DNA from 2 places in the Salmonella sp. HY31 genome. Region 1 is predicted to be linked to the other one. Evidence: predicted binding sites of a transcription regulator. Region 1 holds the regulator's gene; the other holds the start of a gene.
The links. The regulator LexA, encoded in region 1, represses DNA repair genes until DNA is damaged. The targets are predictions, from matches to a motif close to TNCTGTATGTACATACAGNA.

Region 1 (9,303 bases):
TGTTGCGCAACAGATCACTTAATTGTGATTACGCCCCCCGTAATGCCTTTTCTGAGATACAATGACTTTAGGTTATGAATCGGAGAGTAAGGCATGTCACACCCTGCGTTAACGCAACTGCGTGCGCTGCGCTATTTTGATGCGATTCCTGCGCTTGAGCCCCATTTGCTGGACTGGCTATTGCTGGAAGATTCTATGACCAAACGTTTTGAGCAGCAGGGAAAGCGAGTAAGCGTGACGCTGATTCGGGAAGCGTTTGTCGGCCAAAGTGAGGTCGAGGAAGCGTCAGGTTTACTGCCATCCGAATCCCGCTACTGGCTACGTGAGATACTTCTTTGCGCTGACGGCGAGCCCTGGCTTGCCGGACGTACCGTCGTACCGGAATCCACGCTGTGCGGACCTGAACAGGTCTTACAACATCTGGGTAAAACCCCGCTTGGACGTTATCTATTTACATCATCGACACTGACCCGCGATTTTATTGAAATTGGACGCGATGCAACGCTGTGGGGGCGCCGCTCTCGCCTGCGGTTGAGCGGAAAACCGCTGTTGCTTACCGAGCTTTTTTTACCTGCATCGCCGCTGTACTGAGAGGAAGATAAAGATGGAGTGGAGCCTGACGCAGAGTAAGCTGCTGGCGTTTCACCGCTTGATGCGTACAGATAAGCCTATTGGCGCGTTGCTGCTGCTCTGGCCGACGCTTTGGGCGTTATGGGTGGCGACGCCGGGTATGCCTCAGCTGTGGATTTTGGCGGTTTTTGTCGCCGGCGTGTGGTTAATGCGCGCGGCAGGCTGCGTGGTGAATGATTATGCCGATCGTAAATTTGACGGACATGTAAAACGTACTGTAAACCGGCCTTTACCCAGCGGCGCCGTGACAGAGAAAGAAGCGCGCAACCTGTTTGTGGTACTGGTGTTGCTGGCGTTTCTGCTGGTGCTGACGCTGAACGCCATGACGATTCTGCTTTCCGTGGCGGCGCTGGCGTTGGCCTGGGTTTATCCCTTTATGAAACGCTACACCCACCTGCCGCAGGTAGTGCTGGGAGCCGCTTTCGGCTGGTCAATTCCCATGGCGTTCGCCGCGGTGAGCGAATCCCTGCCGTTGAGCTGCTGGCTGATGTTCCTCGCCAATATTCTCTGGGCGGTGGCTTACGATACGCAATATGCGATGGTCGACAGAGATGACGATATCAAGATAGGCATTAAATCGACCGCGATTCTGTTTGGTCGTTATGACAAATTGATTATCGGAATTCTGCAGCTTGGCGTAATGGCGTTAATGGCGCTGATCGGCTGGTTGAATGGTCTGGGATGGGGATATTACTGGTCTGTACTGGTGGCGGGCGCGCTGTTTGTATACCAGCAAAAACTGATTGCGAACCGTGAGCGCGAAGCCTGCTTTAAAGCCTTTATGAACAATAACTACGTTGGCCTGGTGCTATTTTTAGGGCTGGCGATGAGTTACTGGCACTTCTGATGTCATGCCGGGCGGCGGCTACGCCTTACCCGGCCTGCAAACCCAAAATTTTCAATACGTCATATCAGTCGCCCGATAAGCTTGCGTCATCGGGCATTTCAGGCGCTGGCTTACTCGCCCTGCGTCGCGCTTTCAATCGTCAGACGGACATCAGAGGTAATCAGATCGGCAAGCATCTGATATATCTTCATCGTTTCTGCTGGTTCGGCATCGCCGGTATCACTGATATAGCCCTCATCCCGTAGCGTTAGCACTAATGAACTGAACACCGCCTTGTCGAAAAACTCCGGCGCGTTAATACCGTGCAGGACAGACAGACGTTGCGCCACGGTACGGCTTTCTTTCTCCAGCGTACTGCGGTTGATGGACGGATTGGCGCTCAACAGCCAGAACGTAATGGCATAACGCTGTAGCGTTTCGCGCGCGCCCGCCGCCAGCAGTTGCAGCGTACGGGAATGCGCCGGGTTGATATGCAGTTCGTCGTCCTGCACGGTAATCAGCCCCTGACGCTGCATTTCACTGGCCAGTGCGTCAATCACCGCAGCTAACTCCTCGCGCTCCCAGCGCAGGAACAGCTCCGCTTTTAACATCGGATAGAGCGCTTCAACATGCTGCTGCAACGCATCACGCGAAATGCGGCGATGCTGGGTGATAATCGCCGCCATCAGCGAAGGCATAATCAACATATGCGCGATGTTGTTGCGATAGTAGGTCATCAACACTGCCTGCTCGCGCGGCAGGATGATGATATCGCCAATGGTGTCTTTCTCGACCTCAAACTTATTCATCTGCAGCGCGTGAGCGATGAGCTCGTCAGCGCTGGCGGCAGGAACGGTTGAGTCCGTAGAATAAGGGACATTGCGCATCAGATCGAGATAACAATCGAGCTGCTCGGTAAGCTGCTCGCGGGTGAGCGAGCGCTGACGCGACGCCAACAGCGCGGTACAACACAGGTTCATCGCGTTTGCCGCGCCAGCGTTGTTAATACGCACCATCAGATCGGCGGCGATACTATTTACCGTCGGCGTCAGCCAGGCCGGGCGTATTGCCTCTATAGGGTCGATAGATTCGCGCCACTCCGGCACATGCTGATTCAGGTACGTCATAAGCGGCATCGGTTCGCCAAAGTTAACGTAGCCCTGACCCAGATTGCGCAGCTTGCTCAGACCGCGCAGCATCTGCGGCAGACTCTCTTTCTCTTTTGTCGCGCCGCGCAGTTCTTTAGCATAGGTTCCCACTTCCATGACGTGCTCATAGCCGATGTAAATAGGCACTAACGTAATTGGACGGGTACCGCCGCGCAGCATCGCCTGGATAGTCATCGACAGTGTGCCGGTTTTCGGATCTAACAAACGTCCGGTACGCGAACGTCCTCCTTCGACAAAATATTCTACGGAGTAGCCGCGGCTGAACAGCTCGCCCAGATATTCGCGAAAGACGGTGGAATAGAGTTTATTCCCCTTAAAGGTGCGACGAATAAAGAACGCGCCCAGACGGCGGAAAATCGGGCCAGCGGGCCAGAAGTTAAGGTTGATACCGGCGGCAATATGCGGCGGAACCAGTCCCTGATGGTACAGCACATAAGAAAGGAGCAAATAGTCCATATGGCTGCGGTGACAGGGCACATAGACGATTTCATGCCCGTCGTGCGCCAGTTGGCGTACGCGCTCGGCGTTATGCACGTTAATCCCCTGGTAAAGCCGGTTCCAGGTAAACCCCAAAATCCTGTCGGTCAAACGAATCATCTCGTAAGAGAAGTTCGCCGCGATCTCTTCCATCAGCGCAATGGCGTTTTGCTGCGCTTTTTCATGAGAGATTTTCTTACTGCGCGCTTCGTCTTCTACCGCGCGGGCGATAGCTTTCGAGGCCAGCAGTTTGTTAAATAGATCCTGACGGGCGGGCAGGCGTGGGCCAACAGCCGCCAGGCGCTGGCGAGCAAAGTGCATACGCGCCACGCGCGCCAGTTTCTGTGCGATGATTTTATCGGTGCCGTGTTCATCAGCCATGCGACGTAATGAGACGGACGGCGAGAATCGGACAAAGCTATCGCGACCCAGCCAGGAGATGGCAAAAAATTTCTGTACGCCGTTCAGCATACGTAGAGGCGGGTTCTCTTCTCCCTTTTCACGACCCGGAGCGCGGCCAAACATCACGGAAACGGGCACCATCTGCACGTCCAAAGCCGGATTACTACGATGCAGATCGAGATAATCGTGAAAAAGTTTCACCGACTCTTCTTTTGGCGTGTAATACGTAAAGACGCGCGGGCCGCCGTGAATAAATACATAGCGCGGCAACAGCGCGCCGTCGATCTCCAGCGGCTCCAGCGGATCCGGGAGATCGTGCGCCAGACATTGAGCGCGCAGCGTCAGTAAGTCCGCTTTTGAGTTGTATGGCAAGACATACATAATGGGACGAGAAGTATCGAGCCCCAATTCCTGAGCGGGTTCCGCCGGAATAGACTTGCTTTTTACCAGTATGCTTAATGGTAAATTCAGTAATTTGTAGTAAATTCGTGGCCAGCCGGACATAAACGATGTAAAGCCTCTGGTTAATAATGCAAATGCGCTGCAAGGATATCAGAAAGTTTAGCGAATTTCTGTTGTATCCCGTCATACTTCGCGCTGCGTTACGGTAGTCCGAATCGTGCGGGGCAACCGTATAATGTCATTGACGTTAATAATGTAAAAAGGTTCTTTTGATGGCCAATAATACCACTGGATTTACCAGAATTATCAAAGCGGCAGGGTATTCCTGGAAAGGATTTCGCGCCGCATGGACTCACGAAGCTGCGTTTCGCCAGGAAAGCCTCGCGGTATTGCTGGGCATCGTCATCGCCTGCTGGCTGGATGTGGATGCGATTACCCGTGTGTTATTGATAGGTTCCGTTTTACTTATCATGATTGTTGAAATCCTCAACAGCGCTATTGAAGCGGTCGTTGATCGCATTGGTTCTGAATACCATGAGCTTTCCGGCCGCGCGAAAGATATGGGATCGGCTGCGGTACTGCTGTCTATTTTCGTTGCCCTGATGACCTGGGGCATCCTGTTATGGTCACATTTTCGATAAAGGTTCCAAATTTTATAAATCTCTTGTTTTTTGCGCCGTTTGTGGTTCCAAAATCACCTTTAACTGTATATACTCACAGCATGACTGTATATACACCCAGGGGGCGGAATGAAAGCGTTAACGGCCAGGCAACAAGAGGTGTTTGATCTCATTCGGGATCACATCAGCCAGACAGGTATGCCACCGACGCGTGCGGAAATCGCGCAGCGTTTGGGGTTCCGTTCCCCAAACGCTGCGGAAGAACACCTTAAAGCGCTGGCGCGCAAAGGGGTGCTTGAAATCGTTTCCGGCGCATCGCGAGGCATCCGTCTGTTACAGGAAGAAGAGGACGGATTACCGCTTGTCGGGCGTGTCGCGGCGGGCGAGCCGCTTCTGGCGCAGCAGCATATTGAAGGCCATTATCAGGTCGATCCTTCTTTATTCAAACCCAGCGCCGATTTCCTGCTGCGCGTGAGCGGTATGTCGATGAAAGACATCGGTATTATGGATGGGGATTTGCTGGCGGTACATAAAACGCAGGACGTGCGCAATGGCCAGGTGGTTGTCGCTCGCATTGACGATGAAGTGACAGTAAAACGCCTGAAAAAGCAGGGCAATAAAGTGGAGCTGCTGCCGGAAAACAGCGAGTTTACACCGATAGTGGTGGATCTGCGCGAGCAAAGCTTTACGATTGAAGGGCTGGCGGTAGGTGTTATTCGCAACGGGGAATGGTTGTAATCTCTTAATCTCCTTGTACGCCGCCATCCGGCAATCTTGTAGCCTGATGGCGCTGTGCTTATCAGGCCTACGGGAATGCAGTTGCTGAAATGATTAATTTGTAGGCCGGATAAGGTGTTACGCTGCCATCCGGCAATGCGCACGTTTCGTTTAACTCCTTGTCAGGCTTTTCTCCATGCCGTTTTTTACCTCTTCTGATAAAGCTCTCTGGCGTCTTGCGTTGCCGATGATTTTTTCTAACATCACCGTTCCCTTACTGGGACTGGTCGATACGGCGGTGATTGGTCATCTGGACAGCCCGGTTTACCTGGGCGGTGTGGCGGTGGGCGCGACTGCCACCAGCTTTCTTTTCATGCTGCTGCTATTTCTACGTATGAGTACTACCGGGCTAACGGCGCAGGCATTTGGCGCCAAAAATCCACTGGCGTTAGCCCGGGCGCTCATTCAGCCGTTGTTACTGGCGCTGGGCGCTGGCGTGATGATTGTGCTATTTCGCACGCCGCTTATCGAGCTGGCTTTACATATTGTCGGCGGGAACGACGCTGTCCTGGTACAGGCGAGACAATTCCTTGAAATTCGTTGGCTAAGCGCTCCCGCGTCACTGGCGAATCTGGTGCTGCTCGGTTGGCTGTTAGGCGTCCAGTATGCGCGGGCACCCGTTATCTTGTTGGTCGTGGGCAATATCCTCAACATCACGCTCGACCTGTGGCTGGTGATGGGGCTTCATATGAACGTGCAGGGTGCCGCCCTGGCGACGGTCATCGCAGAATATGCCACGTTACTGATCGGCTTCATGATGGTGCGTAAAGTTCTCCATCTCCGCGGCGTGTCGCTGGATATGCTAAAACAGGCCTGGCGCGGCAACGTGCGCCGTCTTTTGGCGCTCAATCGCGATATCATGCTGCGCTCATTGCTCCTTCAGCTTTGTTTTGGCGCAATCACGGTGTCAGGCGCGCGGCTGGGCAGCGATATTATCGCAGTAAATGCAGTACTGATGACATTACTCACCTTTACGGCCTATGCGCTGGACGGCTTTGCTTATGCGGTAGAAGCGCACTCCGGTCAGGCTTACGGCGCGCGTGACGGTAGCAAGCTACTGGATGTCTGGCGAGCGGCGTGTCGCCAGTCAGGAATTGTGGCCTTGTTGTTTTCCACAGTCTATGCCCTGGCAGGCGAACATATTGTCGCGTTACTGACCTCATTGCCGCAAATACAGCTACTGGCGGATCGGTATCTTCTCTGGCAGGTGGTATTACCGCTGGTGGGCGTATGGTGCTATCTGCTTGACGGCATGTTTATTGGCGCGACGCGCGCCGCCGAAATGCGCAATAGCATGGCGGTCGCTGCGGGAGGATTTGCGCTAACGCTCTTCGCCCTGCCGGTATTAGGAAATCATGGTTTATGGCTGGCATTAACCGTGTTTCTGGCGCTTCGCGGTCTGTCGTTGGCCCTTATCTGGCGTCGTCACTGGCGCGAGGGTACATGGTTTGCCAGTCGTGACGGTTAAAAATTCTGAATATAAAACCGAAGTCCGAATTCCTGCCTACAATTACTATCACGTCCAGCAGAAATTGCAGTGCATTTGGGCGAATAACACTTGCTATTCCTAACCGAATGATGAGGACAAGATGATGAATAAAGACGAAGCCGGCGGTAACTGGAAACAGTTTAAAGGTAAAATGAAAGAACAATGGGGCAAACTGACCGATGACGATATGACCGTTATCGAAGGTAAACGCGATCAGCTGGTAGGTAAAATCCAGGAGCGTTACGGTTACCAGAAAGATCAGGCGGAAAAAGAGGTTGTTGACTGGGAAACCCGTAACAACTATCGCTGGTAATACGTTTTCCCCTACCAGGAGTACATGGATGTGCTTCCCACTGTTTGCTTATGAATGCGGGCGGCACCCTCTCTATTGTCGCCCGTTTCCCGTTTTGGCTAGCGCGGTTTTTTCTTCACCAGCACCGAGTGATCGTGACTGCACTCACCCGGATGGCGGCACGCTTCCACTTCTACGCACTCGGGGCACAGGCCGTGCGCCTCGATAACGTTATGTCGTAGCGCAAATCCCATTTTAGCCGCTAGCGTATGCATGATGTCTTCCACGCCCTCTGCACACTCTTCCTTCACCACGCCGCAACGATCGCAGATAAACATGGCCGAGCTGTGCGTTGGCTGATCGAACAGGTGGCAAACCACGTAACTATTGGTGGATTCCACTTTATGGACAAAACCCTGTTCAAGCAAAAAATCCAACGCGCGGTAGATGGTGGGCGGTTTGGCCTGTGGTTCCGTTTCGCGCAGCAAATCGAGCAGATCGTATGCGCTGATCGCGCCCTGTTGCAGGCTCATCAGGCGCAGCACTTCGAGGCGCTGAGGCGTCAGGCGCACGTTGCGCTGCGCACAGAGTTTTTCAGCTTGCGCCAGTAACTCTTGCGTTGTGGTCTTTTCCATGTAGCACCTCGAATGGCATGAAAGTCTAATCTGCTACTTTACCACGAGCTGCTTAAAACTCTGAAATTACCCCGCAACAATATATCGCCTGCTAAGCTTTTCCGGATCAGTATTCTCATCTATACATAATGAGGGCCGATATTATAACAACAGGCTTTAATATCACTATTTCACAGCAATAGTTCGCCTCTGCCCTGCAAGACGTGGCGGAGAGATTACTTCACCTGATAATAAGATGGGCTAACTGTGAACAAAGACGTCAAACTTTCACTAATTGCTATCGCGGTCTCGCTTTGTATGGCAAAGCAGGCGAGCGCCGCCAATACCTGGACAGAAGCGCGTAATGACGCAATGGGCGGGACGGGCGTAGCGTCCGCGAATTATGGCAGCGGAGTACTGTTAAACCCGGCATTACTGGCAAAAGCCAAACCGGAAGACAATATCACTGTTGTCCTTCCTGCAATCGGCGTCCAGATTACCGATAAAGACAATCTCCAGGATGAAATTGATGATATCAGCGATAAAGTGGATTACTACGATGAGGTCATCGATAACCTTACGCTGGGGCAAATTCTGCTCAATCCGCGCGGCGTGCTGAATCAATTTCAGGGGGCCGCGCGCGATTTGGCCGATGAGCTGGAATATCTCAACGGAAAAACCGCCCGTGCCAATGCCGGCGCCGGGTTGGCGGTAAGTATTCCAGGACAAACGCTTTCCGTGGCGTTTATCGCCAAAGGTTATGCGCATGGGCGCGTGAGTTCGTCCATTGATCAGAACGATATTCAGTATCTGCGCGATATCCAGCATGATGAAAGTATCGCGCTTCGTGAAGCAGGACGCGCTGCCCTGCTGGGGTCTGATGAAATTACAAAGCATTTAAACTCTACCGCGTCGGGGCGGGTAGCGATTGTGTCTGACTACGGTATTGCGCTGGCGAAGCAGTTTGCGGTGGGCGACGTGCCTGTTTCCATTGGCGTTACGCCAAAACTGCAAAAAACCTGGCTCTATAACTACACCACGTCAATTTATAACTACGACAGTAGCGACTGGAATAGCAGCCGTTATCGTAATGACGATACTGGCTTTAACGTTGATGCGGGGCTTGCTGCCGATGTCGGTGAAAACTGGACGTTGGGGCTGAGCGGGCAAAATCTGGTATCTCGCGATATCGATACGAAAGATATTTATATTACCAATGGTATGACGGGAGAAACTACCAACTATAAAGATACATACCAAATCCGCCCCCTGGTCACTGCGGGCGTCGCATGGCATAACGATTTGCTGACCGTAAGCGCCGATGGCGATCTGACGGAAACGAAAGGCTTTAAGAGCGAAGACAATTCACAGTACGTTGGCGTTGGCGCTGAAGTCCGTCCGTTATCATGGCTGGCAGTGCGCGCAGGGTATCGTGCGGATGTGAAAAATAATGATAGCAATGTGGTTACTGGCGGTCTTGGCTTTGCGCCCTTTAACCGCGTACATCTCGATTTAATGGGGCTGTACGGCGAAGATGAAACCTGGGGGGCGGGCGTGCAGCTTACGATGACATTCTGAGGCGTTTTCACCGGAGGTGTAATGCCT
Region 2 (9,303 bases), 2.3 Mb from region 1:
TTGGCCTGCGCTTTCTTCTCGCTACACTGCTGACGCCAGGTGTGCAGAAATAGCTGATGCCGCGCTGTGGCGTCACTTTCCAGCTTACTGACAACCGGCGCTTTTTTACTGCCTTGCTGAATAATATACAGCGCCAGTGAATGGAACGTACGGGCAGTAATCTCTTCCGTATGCAACCGCTCGCGGATACGCTCATCCATCTCCTCTGCCGCCTTGCGACCAAACGCCAGTAAAAGAATTTGCCCCGCATCGGCTTGTCCGCGCGCTAACAGCCAACCCGCGCGCGCCACCAGCACCGAGGTTTTGCCGCTCCCCGCTCCCGCCAGTACCAGTAACGATGATTCGCCGTTAACCACCGCTCTGGCCTGGGAGGGATTAAGCGGAGAGGATTCTATCTGCGTAAAAAAGTCGGCATGCGCTTCCAGCATGGCATCGGCATACGCCTGATTATGCTGCTGCCGACTTCCCTCGCTATCCTGTAACCATGCCAGACATTTACGCCATATCTCGCGACAGTGAGCAAACTCCTCCAGACGTGAGATGGGTAGCGGCAAGGCGGCAAACGTCTGGCGAATTTCGTGTTCCAGCCCCCGAACCCGCTCACGGGTAAGCCATTGGTTTTCGCCCGTTCGCTCACTGATACGCGCCCATTGCTCTTGTAATGCCTGCGCGGCGACATCGCTCATCTCCTGGCTCCAGCGACGCCAGTGCGCGTCCAGAAAGCGATGGAATTGCTGGGTTTCCGACCACTCAGTACCGTGCAAACGCACGACTTTATCCTCCGGGAGGACAAACTCCAGTTCGCCCCACACCAGCCCACGCTTACAGTGAATCGCCAATAACTGATTGAATGGAATAAGATATTCATGCCTGTCGCCAGACACTTTCACCCCAGCGTTAAGAATCACGGCACGATCATACGGGTGTTGCGCCAGACGTTTTCCAAGAGAAGTTGCTTTCAGTTCCATGACTCAGCGAATCCAGACGTAAAGATGTGCTTATCAGTGTAACCGCCAGAGAAAACGTGCTCCAGTCTAAAAAAACGTTACAATTGCCCGCAGTGATAGAAAACCGGAATGAACTGAGGGTTTATGCGTACCGTTCTGAATATTTTAAACTTTGTATTGGGCGGCTTTGCCACTACGCTGGCCTGGCTGCTGGCGACGCTTGTCAGTATTGTGCTGATTTTTACCCTGCCGTTGACCCGCTCTTGCTGGGAGATAACCAAACTGTCCCTGTTCCCTTACGGCAATGAGGCCATCCATGTTGACGAACTTAATCCGGCGGCGAAAAACCTATTAATGAATACTGGCGGTACCTTGCTGAATATTTTCTGGCTACTTTTTTTCGGCTGGTGGCTATGCCTGATGCACATTGCCTCCGGTATCGCGCAGTGTGTCACTATCATCGGGATACCTGTCGGCATTGCGAACTTTAAAATTGCCGCGATTGCGCTTTGGCCTGTCGGTCGCCGCGTCGTCTCTGTAGAAACCGCTCGCGCCGCGCGAGAAGCTAACGCGCGCCGCCGTTTTGAATGATCGGGACAAATAGCCTTTATGTTAAGTCCGTTGATTCGCCGTTATACCTGGAACAGTACCTGGCTGTATTACATCCGCATTTTTATCGCTCTGTGCGGCACCACCGCCCTGCCCTGGTGGCTGGGCGACGTCAAACTTACCATCCCGCTCACGCTCGGTATGGTTGCCACGGCGCTAACCGATCTCGACGACCGCCTTGCCGGGCGTTTACGTAATTTAATCATTACGTTAATTTGCTTTTTTATCGCTTCTGCTTCTGTTGAGCTGCTCTTTCCCTGGCCGTGGCTATTTGCGTTGGGCTTAACTTTATCCACCAGTGGATTTATTCTGTTGGGAGGATTAGGGCAACGCTATGCCACCATCGCGTTCGGCGCATTACTCATTGCCATCTACACGATGCTGGGCGCCTCTTTATATGCGCACTGGTATCAGCAACCTCTACTCCTGCTGGCGGGCGCGGTATGGTATAACCTGCTGACCCTAACCGGGCACCTGCTATTTCCTATCCGCCCATTACAGGATAATCTGGCGCGCAGTTACGAACAGTTGGCGCACTATCTGGAACTGAAATCACGCCTGTTTGATCCTGATATTGAAGATGAGAGCCAGGCACCGCTCTATGATTTAGCATTAGCGAACGGGCAGTTAATGGCGACGCTGAACCAAACGAAAGTGTCGTTGTTGACTCGCCTGCGCGGCGATCGCGGTCAACGCGGCACGCGTCGCACCCTCCATTACTATTTTGTGGCGCAGGATATTCATGAACGCGCCAGCTCTTCGCATATTCAATACCAGACGCTGCGCGACCACTTTCGTCACAGCGACGTGATGTTTCGCTTTCAACGTCTGATGTCAATGCAGGCACAGGCCTGCACGCAGCTGGCGCGCTGTATCTTACTGCGCACGCCATACCAGCATGATCCGCGCTTTGAACGCGTCTTTACCCACATTGACGCCGCGCTTGAACGTATGCGCGCCAGCGGCGCTTCTTTGGAACTGTTGAATACGCTTGGGTTCTTATTAACCAACCTGCGCGCCATTGACGCGCAACTGGCGACGATCGAGTCGGAGCAGGCCCAGGCAATGCCGCGCAATGAGTCAGAAAACCAGTTGGCTGATGATAGCCTGCACGGGTTTAGCGACATCTGGCTGCGTCTGAGCCGTAATTTTACCCCAGAGTCCGCTCTCTTTCGCCATGCAGTACGCATGTCGCTGGTATTGTGCGTGGGTTATGCTCTCATTCAAATTACCGGGATGCGCCACGGGTACTGGATATTACTCACCAGCCTGTTCGTTTGTCAGCCTAACTATAACGCGACCCGCCATCGCCTTGCGCTCAGGATTATCGGTACGTTGGTAGGCGTTGCTATCGGCCTGCCGATTTTATGGTTTGTTCCTTCGCTTGAAGGACAGTTAGTTCTGCTGGTGATTACCGGCGTGCTTTTCTTCGCATTCCGTAATGTACAGTATGCCCATGCGACGATGTTCATCACTCTGCTGGTATTACTCTGCTTTAACCTCTTGGGCGAAGGCTTTGAGGTAGCGTTACCGCGCGTCATCGACACGTTGATTGGCTGCGCTATCGCCTGGGCTGCGGTCAGCTTTATTTGGCCGGACTGGCGCTTTCGCAACCTTCCCCGGGTACTCCAGCGCGCCACCGATGCGAATTGCCGCTACCTTGATGCGATCCTTGAGCAATATCACCAGGGCCGGGACAACCGCCTGACCTATCGCATTGCCAGGCGCGACGCGCACAACCGCGATGCGGAACTGGCATCCGTGGTTTCTAATATGTCAAGCGAACCCGACGTCAAGGCCGAAACCCGGGAAGCGGCGTTCAGGCTGCTTTGCCTCAATCATACTTTTACCAGCTATATTTCCGCCCTCGGCGCGCACCGCGAAAAGCTCAGTAATCCGGATGTGCTGGGGCTTCTGGATGACGCGGTCTGCTACGTTGATGATGCGCTTCATCATCAACCTGAAGACGAACAGCGAGTACACCAGGCGCTGGAGGATTTAAAGCAGCGAGTTCAGTCGCTGGAAACACGTCCGGACAGCAAAGAACCTCTGGTTGTTCAACAAATTGGTTTGCTCATTGCCTTACTACCCGAAATCGGGCGCTTACAACGGCAAATTTCACCGCCATCTTCTACATCCATTACCCAGCCGTAAGCGAATGAGCCCAATCGGCAAGCTCCTGGCGACGACTCGCCGGGAGCGCCGCTTCATGTACGCCAACAATTGCGCCTTCTAACGCATACAGAACTTTTACCGTCAGCAAAGGATTACTTTGTCGCAACCTTAGCCAGCACATTTTTGCACCCAGTACGCGTAACATATTCTCGTCCTTTATCCCTGACTCATTGAGCAATGTTTCCAGATGGAAGGTCATATTGGGGAGATCTTTGAGCCTGTGCTGTAAAATACGGCTGTGTTTTTCCTTCATTGCCGCGTCAAGAGAATACTTCGATAAACGTACCAGTTGCTGCTGATCGCGCCACAGGCTTTCATCCACCCGATAATAGTTGAGCATAACAGGGCGTCCACACTTCATAAATGTGAGCCAGACGGGAGGATGCTTCACACAATAGGGTACGCTTTGCTCACAGGCGCGGAGATAAAGCTCGCCGTTAGCCACCATCGCAAAGACGGTATCTTCCACGGTCAGACTATAGCTGCCGAATAAGGATCGATACTGGATCGTCCCCAGAGAGGCCAAATATTCTTGCGATTTATAGATCCTGTCATAAGAGAGTGCTCTCATAAAATTCCTTTTAAATCATAAAGTAAAAGAATGATTTGTAATAACAGATCCGTTAATGACGAAAATAGGCAACTTATACTCCGCGAGCAAGATGATTTTTATTTTTGACGTCACTAAGAATAAAAATTGCGAGACAGTTTCCGAAAATAGAGTTGATCTTTCATCGCTACAGGGGTACTGTATGGATATACAGTAACTCACAGGGCTGGATTGATTATGTACACTTCAGGTTATGCAAATCGTTCTTCGTCATTTTCTACCACTCCCCACAACACTGCGCGTGCCGCTACGGAAAATGCCGCCGCAGGGCTGGTCAGTGAAGTTGTCTACCACGAAGACCAGCCCATGATGGCGCAACTCCTGCTTTTGCCTTTACTCCGGCAGTTAGGCCAACAATCACGTTGGCAGCTCTGGCTCACGCCGCAGCAAAAACTCAGCCGTGAATGGGTACAGTCTGCAGGTTTGCCATTAACGAAAGTGATGCAAATTAGTCAGCTTGCGCCTCGTCATACGCTGGAGGCAATGATTCGCGCTCTGCGTACAGGAAATTACAGTGTAGTGATTGGCTGGCTGGCGGAAGAACTTACGGAAGAAGAGCATGCCAGCCTGGTTGAAGCAGCAAATGTAGGCAATGCGGTAGGGTTTATCATGCGCCCTGTACGTGCGCACGCTTTACCCAGGAGACAGCATTCCGGGCTAAAAATTCACTCTAATTTGTATCATTAAGTAAAATTAGGATTTATCCTGGAATTTTTTTTTACGCGATTGCATCTCCTTTGAGTGCTAACGTTTTTTTTACGAGAAAGCTTGTCAGAAGCGGTTTCCGCGATTTTTGCTGTACGATTTATCATCTAAAAGTGTTAAATGATGTGTATGTTCGTCATGTTTTTTTCACATGTCTGACGGAGTTCACACTTGTAAGTTTCCAACTACGTTGTAGACTTTACATCGCCAGGGGTGCTCGGCATAAGCCGTAGATATCGGTAGAGTAACTATTGAGCAGGTCCCCCGGTGAAGGATTTAACCGTGTTATCTCGTTGGAGATATTCATGGCGTATTTTGGATGATAACGAGGCGCAAAAAATGAAAAAGACAGCTATCGCGATTGCAGTGGCACTGGCTGGTTTCGCTACCGTAGCGCAGGCCGCTCCGAAAGATAACACCTGGTACACTGGTGCTAAACTGGGCTGGTCTCAGTACCATGACACTGGCTTCATTCCTAACAATGGCCCGACCCATGAAAACCAACTGGGCGCAGGTGCTTTTGGTGGTTACCAGGTTAATCCGTACGTTGGCTTTGAAATGGGCTACGACTGGTTAGGCCGTATGCCGTACAAAGGCGACAACATCAATGGCGCTTACAAAGCTCAGGGCGTTCAGTTGACCGCTAAACTGGGTTACCCAATCACTGACGATCTGGACGTTTATACCCGTCTGGGTGGTATGGTATGGCGTGCAGACACTAAGTCTAACACCCCTGGCGGTGAGTCTACTAAAAACCACGACACCGGCGTTTCCCCGGTATTCGCGGGCGGTATCGAGTATGCCATCACCCCTGAAATCGCAACCCGTCTGGAATACCAGTGGACTAACAACATCGGTGATGCCAACACCATCAGCACCCGTCCGGATAACGGCCTGCTGAGCGTAGGTGTTTCCTACCGTTTCGGCCAGCAAGAAGCTGCTCCGGTAGTGGCTCCAGCCCCGGCTCCGGCTCCGGAAGTACAGACCAAGCACTTCACTCTGAAGTCTGACGTACTGTTCAACTTCAACAAATCTACCCTGAAGCCGGAAGGTCAGCAGGCGCTGGATCAACTGTACAACCAGCTGAGCAACCTGGACCCGAAAGACGGTTCCGTAGTCGTTCTGGGCTTCACTGACCGCATCGGTTCTGACGCTTACAACCAGGGTCTGTCCGAGAAACGTGCTCAGTCTGTTGTTGATTACCTGATCTCCAAAGGTATCCCGTCTGACAAAATCTCCGCACGTGGTATGGGCGAATCTAACCCGGTTACCGGCAACACCTGTGACAACGTGAAACCTCGCGCTGCCCTGATTGACTGCCTGGCACCGGATCGTCGCGTAGAGATCGAAGTTAAAGGCATTAAAGACGTGGTAACTCAGCCGCAGGCTTAAGTTTCCGTCTGATAAAAAACCCCGCGTCGCGGGGTTTTTTGCTCTGGTCTGGGTGACAACGCCTTTCAGCGTTACTTCTTGCCTAATAACGCCTGTAAATCCTGCTTTAACGTGGTCATTTGCGTGGCATATTTCTCTTTATGCTCCGCGTCTTCTATGAGTTGCACAATCGTTTCGGATAATGTTTTACCGCGTCGCTGCGCAAGGCCCGCCAGACGCTGCCAGACCATAAACTCTAAATCAATAGATTTTTTGCGCGTATGCTGATGTTCCGCATTGAAGTGTCGTTTGCGTCTTGCCCGAATGGTTTGTTTCATCCGATTAAGCAAGGCAGGATTCATATGCCTGTCTATCCAGACATTTACCCGCACCGGTTCATTTTCGAGGGCCAACAACAAATTGACGGCTTCCTGGGCAGCACTGGCTTCCACGTAGCGGGTGATCAACTCCCCTTCGCGGTGCTTTTTCACCAGATATTTCCATTTCCAACCGCTTTCAAGATTTTCAAGTTGTTGATATTTCATTGTGATCCCAATGTTACCGTGTAACTGTTATCAGAATATCAGTTTTTTAGCCATCTGAAGAAAAGAATCTCGAACCTGTGAATGGTTACACGTCTTCACATTACTTTGCATTCGCTTTCCGCGTGTGCAGCGTGACGGGTTAGGCTATAATCCCCCCTTTTACAACAGACTAAAAAACCTCAACTTTGACCATTACGAAACTTGCATGGCGTGATCTGGTTCCGGATAGCGAAAGCTATCAGGAGATATTTGCACAGCCACACGCGACTGACGAAAACGACACCTTACTCAGTGATACTCAGCCACGACTGCAATTTGCGCTTGAGCAACTTATTCAGCCGTGGACATCATCCTCTTTTATGCTGACTAAAGCGCCTGAAGAGCAAGAGTATCTTACTTTACTTTCAGATGCCGTCCGCGCTCTGCAAACCGACGCCGGACAATTAACCGGCGGGCATTATGACGTTTCCGGGCATACTATTCATTACCGCGCCGCGCAGAATGCGCAAGACAACTTTGCCACCGTCACACAAGTCGTCAGCGCGGACTGGGTCGAAGCCGAACAGCTTTTTGGTTGCCTGCGGCAGTATAATGGCGACATTTCCCTGCAGCCGGGTCTGGTTCATCAGGCGAACGGCGGCGTACTTATTATTTCCTTACGAACCCTTCTGGCGCAGCCGTTGCTATGGATGCGTCTGAAAGCGATCGTTAGCCGCGAGCGTTTTGACTGGGTGGCGTTTGACGAGTCGCGTCCATTGCCGGTCTCCGTGCCATCAATGCCGCTCAAACTGAAGGTGATTCTGGTTGGCGAACGTGAATCACTGGCCGATTTTCAGGAGATGGAACCGGAGCTCGCGGAACAAGCTATCTACAGTGAATTTGAAGACAATTTACAGATAGCGGACGCAGAAGCTATGACCCTGTGGTGTCAATGGGTGACGCGTATCGCTTCACGCGATAATTTGCCTGCCCCGGCACCGGACGCCTGGCCCGTCCTGATACGCGAGGCTGTGCGTTATACCGGCGAACAGGACACTCTGCCCCTTTGCCCACTGTGGATAGCCCGCCAGTTTAAGGAGGCGGCGCCCTTATGCGAAGGCGATACATGCGGCGCAGAAGCGCTCAGCCTGATGCTTGCCCGACGCGAATGGCGAGAAGGCTTTCTGGCGGAACGGATGCAGGACGAGATTCTGCAAGAGCAGATCCTGATTGAAACCGAAGGCGAACGCGTTGGACAAATCAACGCGCTTTCCGTCATTGAGTTTCCCGGGCATCCTCGCGCCTTTGGCGAACCGTCGCGAATTAGCTGTGTTGTGCATATCGGCGATGGCGAATTTAACGATATTGAGCGGAAGGCCGAACTTGGCGGAAATATTCACGCTAAGGGAATGATGATTATGCAAGCCTTCCTGATGTCGGAGTTGCAGCTTGAGCAACAAATTCCCTTCTCTGCCTCGTTAACCTTTGAGCAGTCCTACAGCGAAGTGGATGGCGATAGCGCCTCAATGGCTGAATTATGTGCGCTCATCAGCGCGCTGGCCAATGTGCCTGTGAATCAAAACATTGCGATTACTGGCTCGGTCGATCAGTTTGGTCGCGCGCAACCGGTGGGCGGGCTAAACGAAAAAATTGAAGGTTTCTTCGCCATCTGCGAGCAGCGGGAATTAAACGGTAAACAGGGCGTCATTATCCCTGCCGCCAATGTCCGGCATCTCAGTCTTAAATCTGAACTGCTGCAAGCGGTTAAAGAAGAGAAGTTCACTATCTGGGCGGTAGACGACGTGACCGACGCCTTACCGCTACTGTTAAATCTGGTGTGGGATGGCGAAGGACAAACGACATTGATGCAGACTATCCAGGAGCGTATCGCGCAGGCGACGCAACAGGAAGGCCGTCATCGTTTCCCGTGGCCATTACGTTGGCTGAACGCTTTTATTCCGAACTGATCGGACTTGTTCAGCGTACACGTGTTAGCTATCCTGCGTGCTTCAATAAAATAAGGTTTACATAAAACATGGTAGATAAACGCGAATCCTATACAAAAGAAGACCTTCTTGCCTCTGGTCGTGGTGAACTGTTTGGCGCTAAAGGGCCGCAACTCCCTGCGCCGAACATGCTGATGATGGACCGCGTCGTTAAAATGACCGAAACGGGCGGCAATTTCGACAAAGGTTATGTCGAAGCCGAGCTGGATATCAATCCTGATCTATGGTTCTTCGGATGCCACTTTATCGGCGATCCGGTGATGCCCGGCTGTCTGGGTCTGGATGCTATGTGGCAATTGGTGGGATTCTACCTGGGCTGGTTGGGCGGCGAAGGCAAAGGCCGCGCGCTAGGCGTG

Region 2: sulA (SOS-induced cell division inhibitor SulA) is a predicted target of LexA. The motif match lies at 4,478-4,497, and genes of this name have one in related genera.

Annotation. Positions count from the first base shown of each region.
Region 1 is NZ_CP170479.1:475,379-484,681, forward strand. It holds gene ubiC (chorismate lyase) at 94-591, shown strand; gene ubiA (4-hydroxybenzoate octaprenyltransferase) at 605-1,477, shown strand; gene plsB (glycerol-3-phosphate 1-O-acyltransferase PlsB) at 1,588-4,008, opposite strand; gene ACE15A_RS02280 (diacylglycerol kinase) at 4,179-4,547, shown strand; gene lexA (transcriptional repressor LexA) at 4,656-5,264, shown strand; gene dinF (MATE family efflux transporter DinF) at 5,440-6,771, shown strand; gene ACE15A_RS02295 (hypothetical protein) at 6,761-6,874, shown strand; gene ACE15A_RS02300 (CsbD family protein) at 6,896-7,105, shown strand; gene zur (zinc uptake transcriptional repressor Zur) at 7,204-7,719, opposite strand; gene ACE15A_RS02310 (conjugal transfer protein TraF) at 7,966-9,276, shown strand.
Region 2 is NZ_CP170479.1:2,991,513-3,000,815, forward strand. It holds gene helD (DNA helicase IV) at 1-968, opposite strand, end outside; gene ACE15A_RS14295 (YccF domain-containing protein) at 1,092-1,538, shown strand; gene yccS (YccS family putative transporter) at 1,557-3,710, shown strand; gene ACE15A_RS14305 (TfoX/Sxy family DNA transformation protein) at 3,697-4,302, opposite strand; gene sulA (SOS-induced cell division inhibitor SulA) at 4,519-5,028, shown strand; gene ompA (porin OmpA) at 5,386-6,438, shown strand; gene matP (macrodomain Ter protein MatP) at 6,510-6,962, opposite strand; gene ACE15A_RS14325 (Lon protease family protein) at 7,148-8,908, shown strand; gene fabA (bifunctional 3-hydroxydecanoyl-ACP dehydratase/trans-2-decenoyl-ACP isomerase) at 8,977-9,303, shown strand, end outside.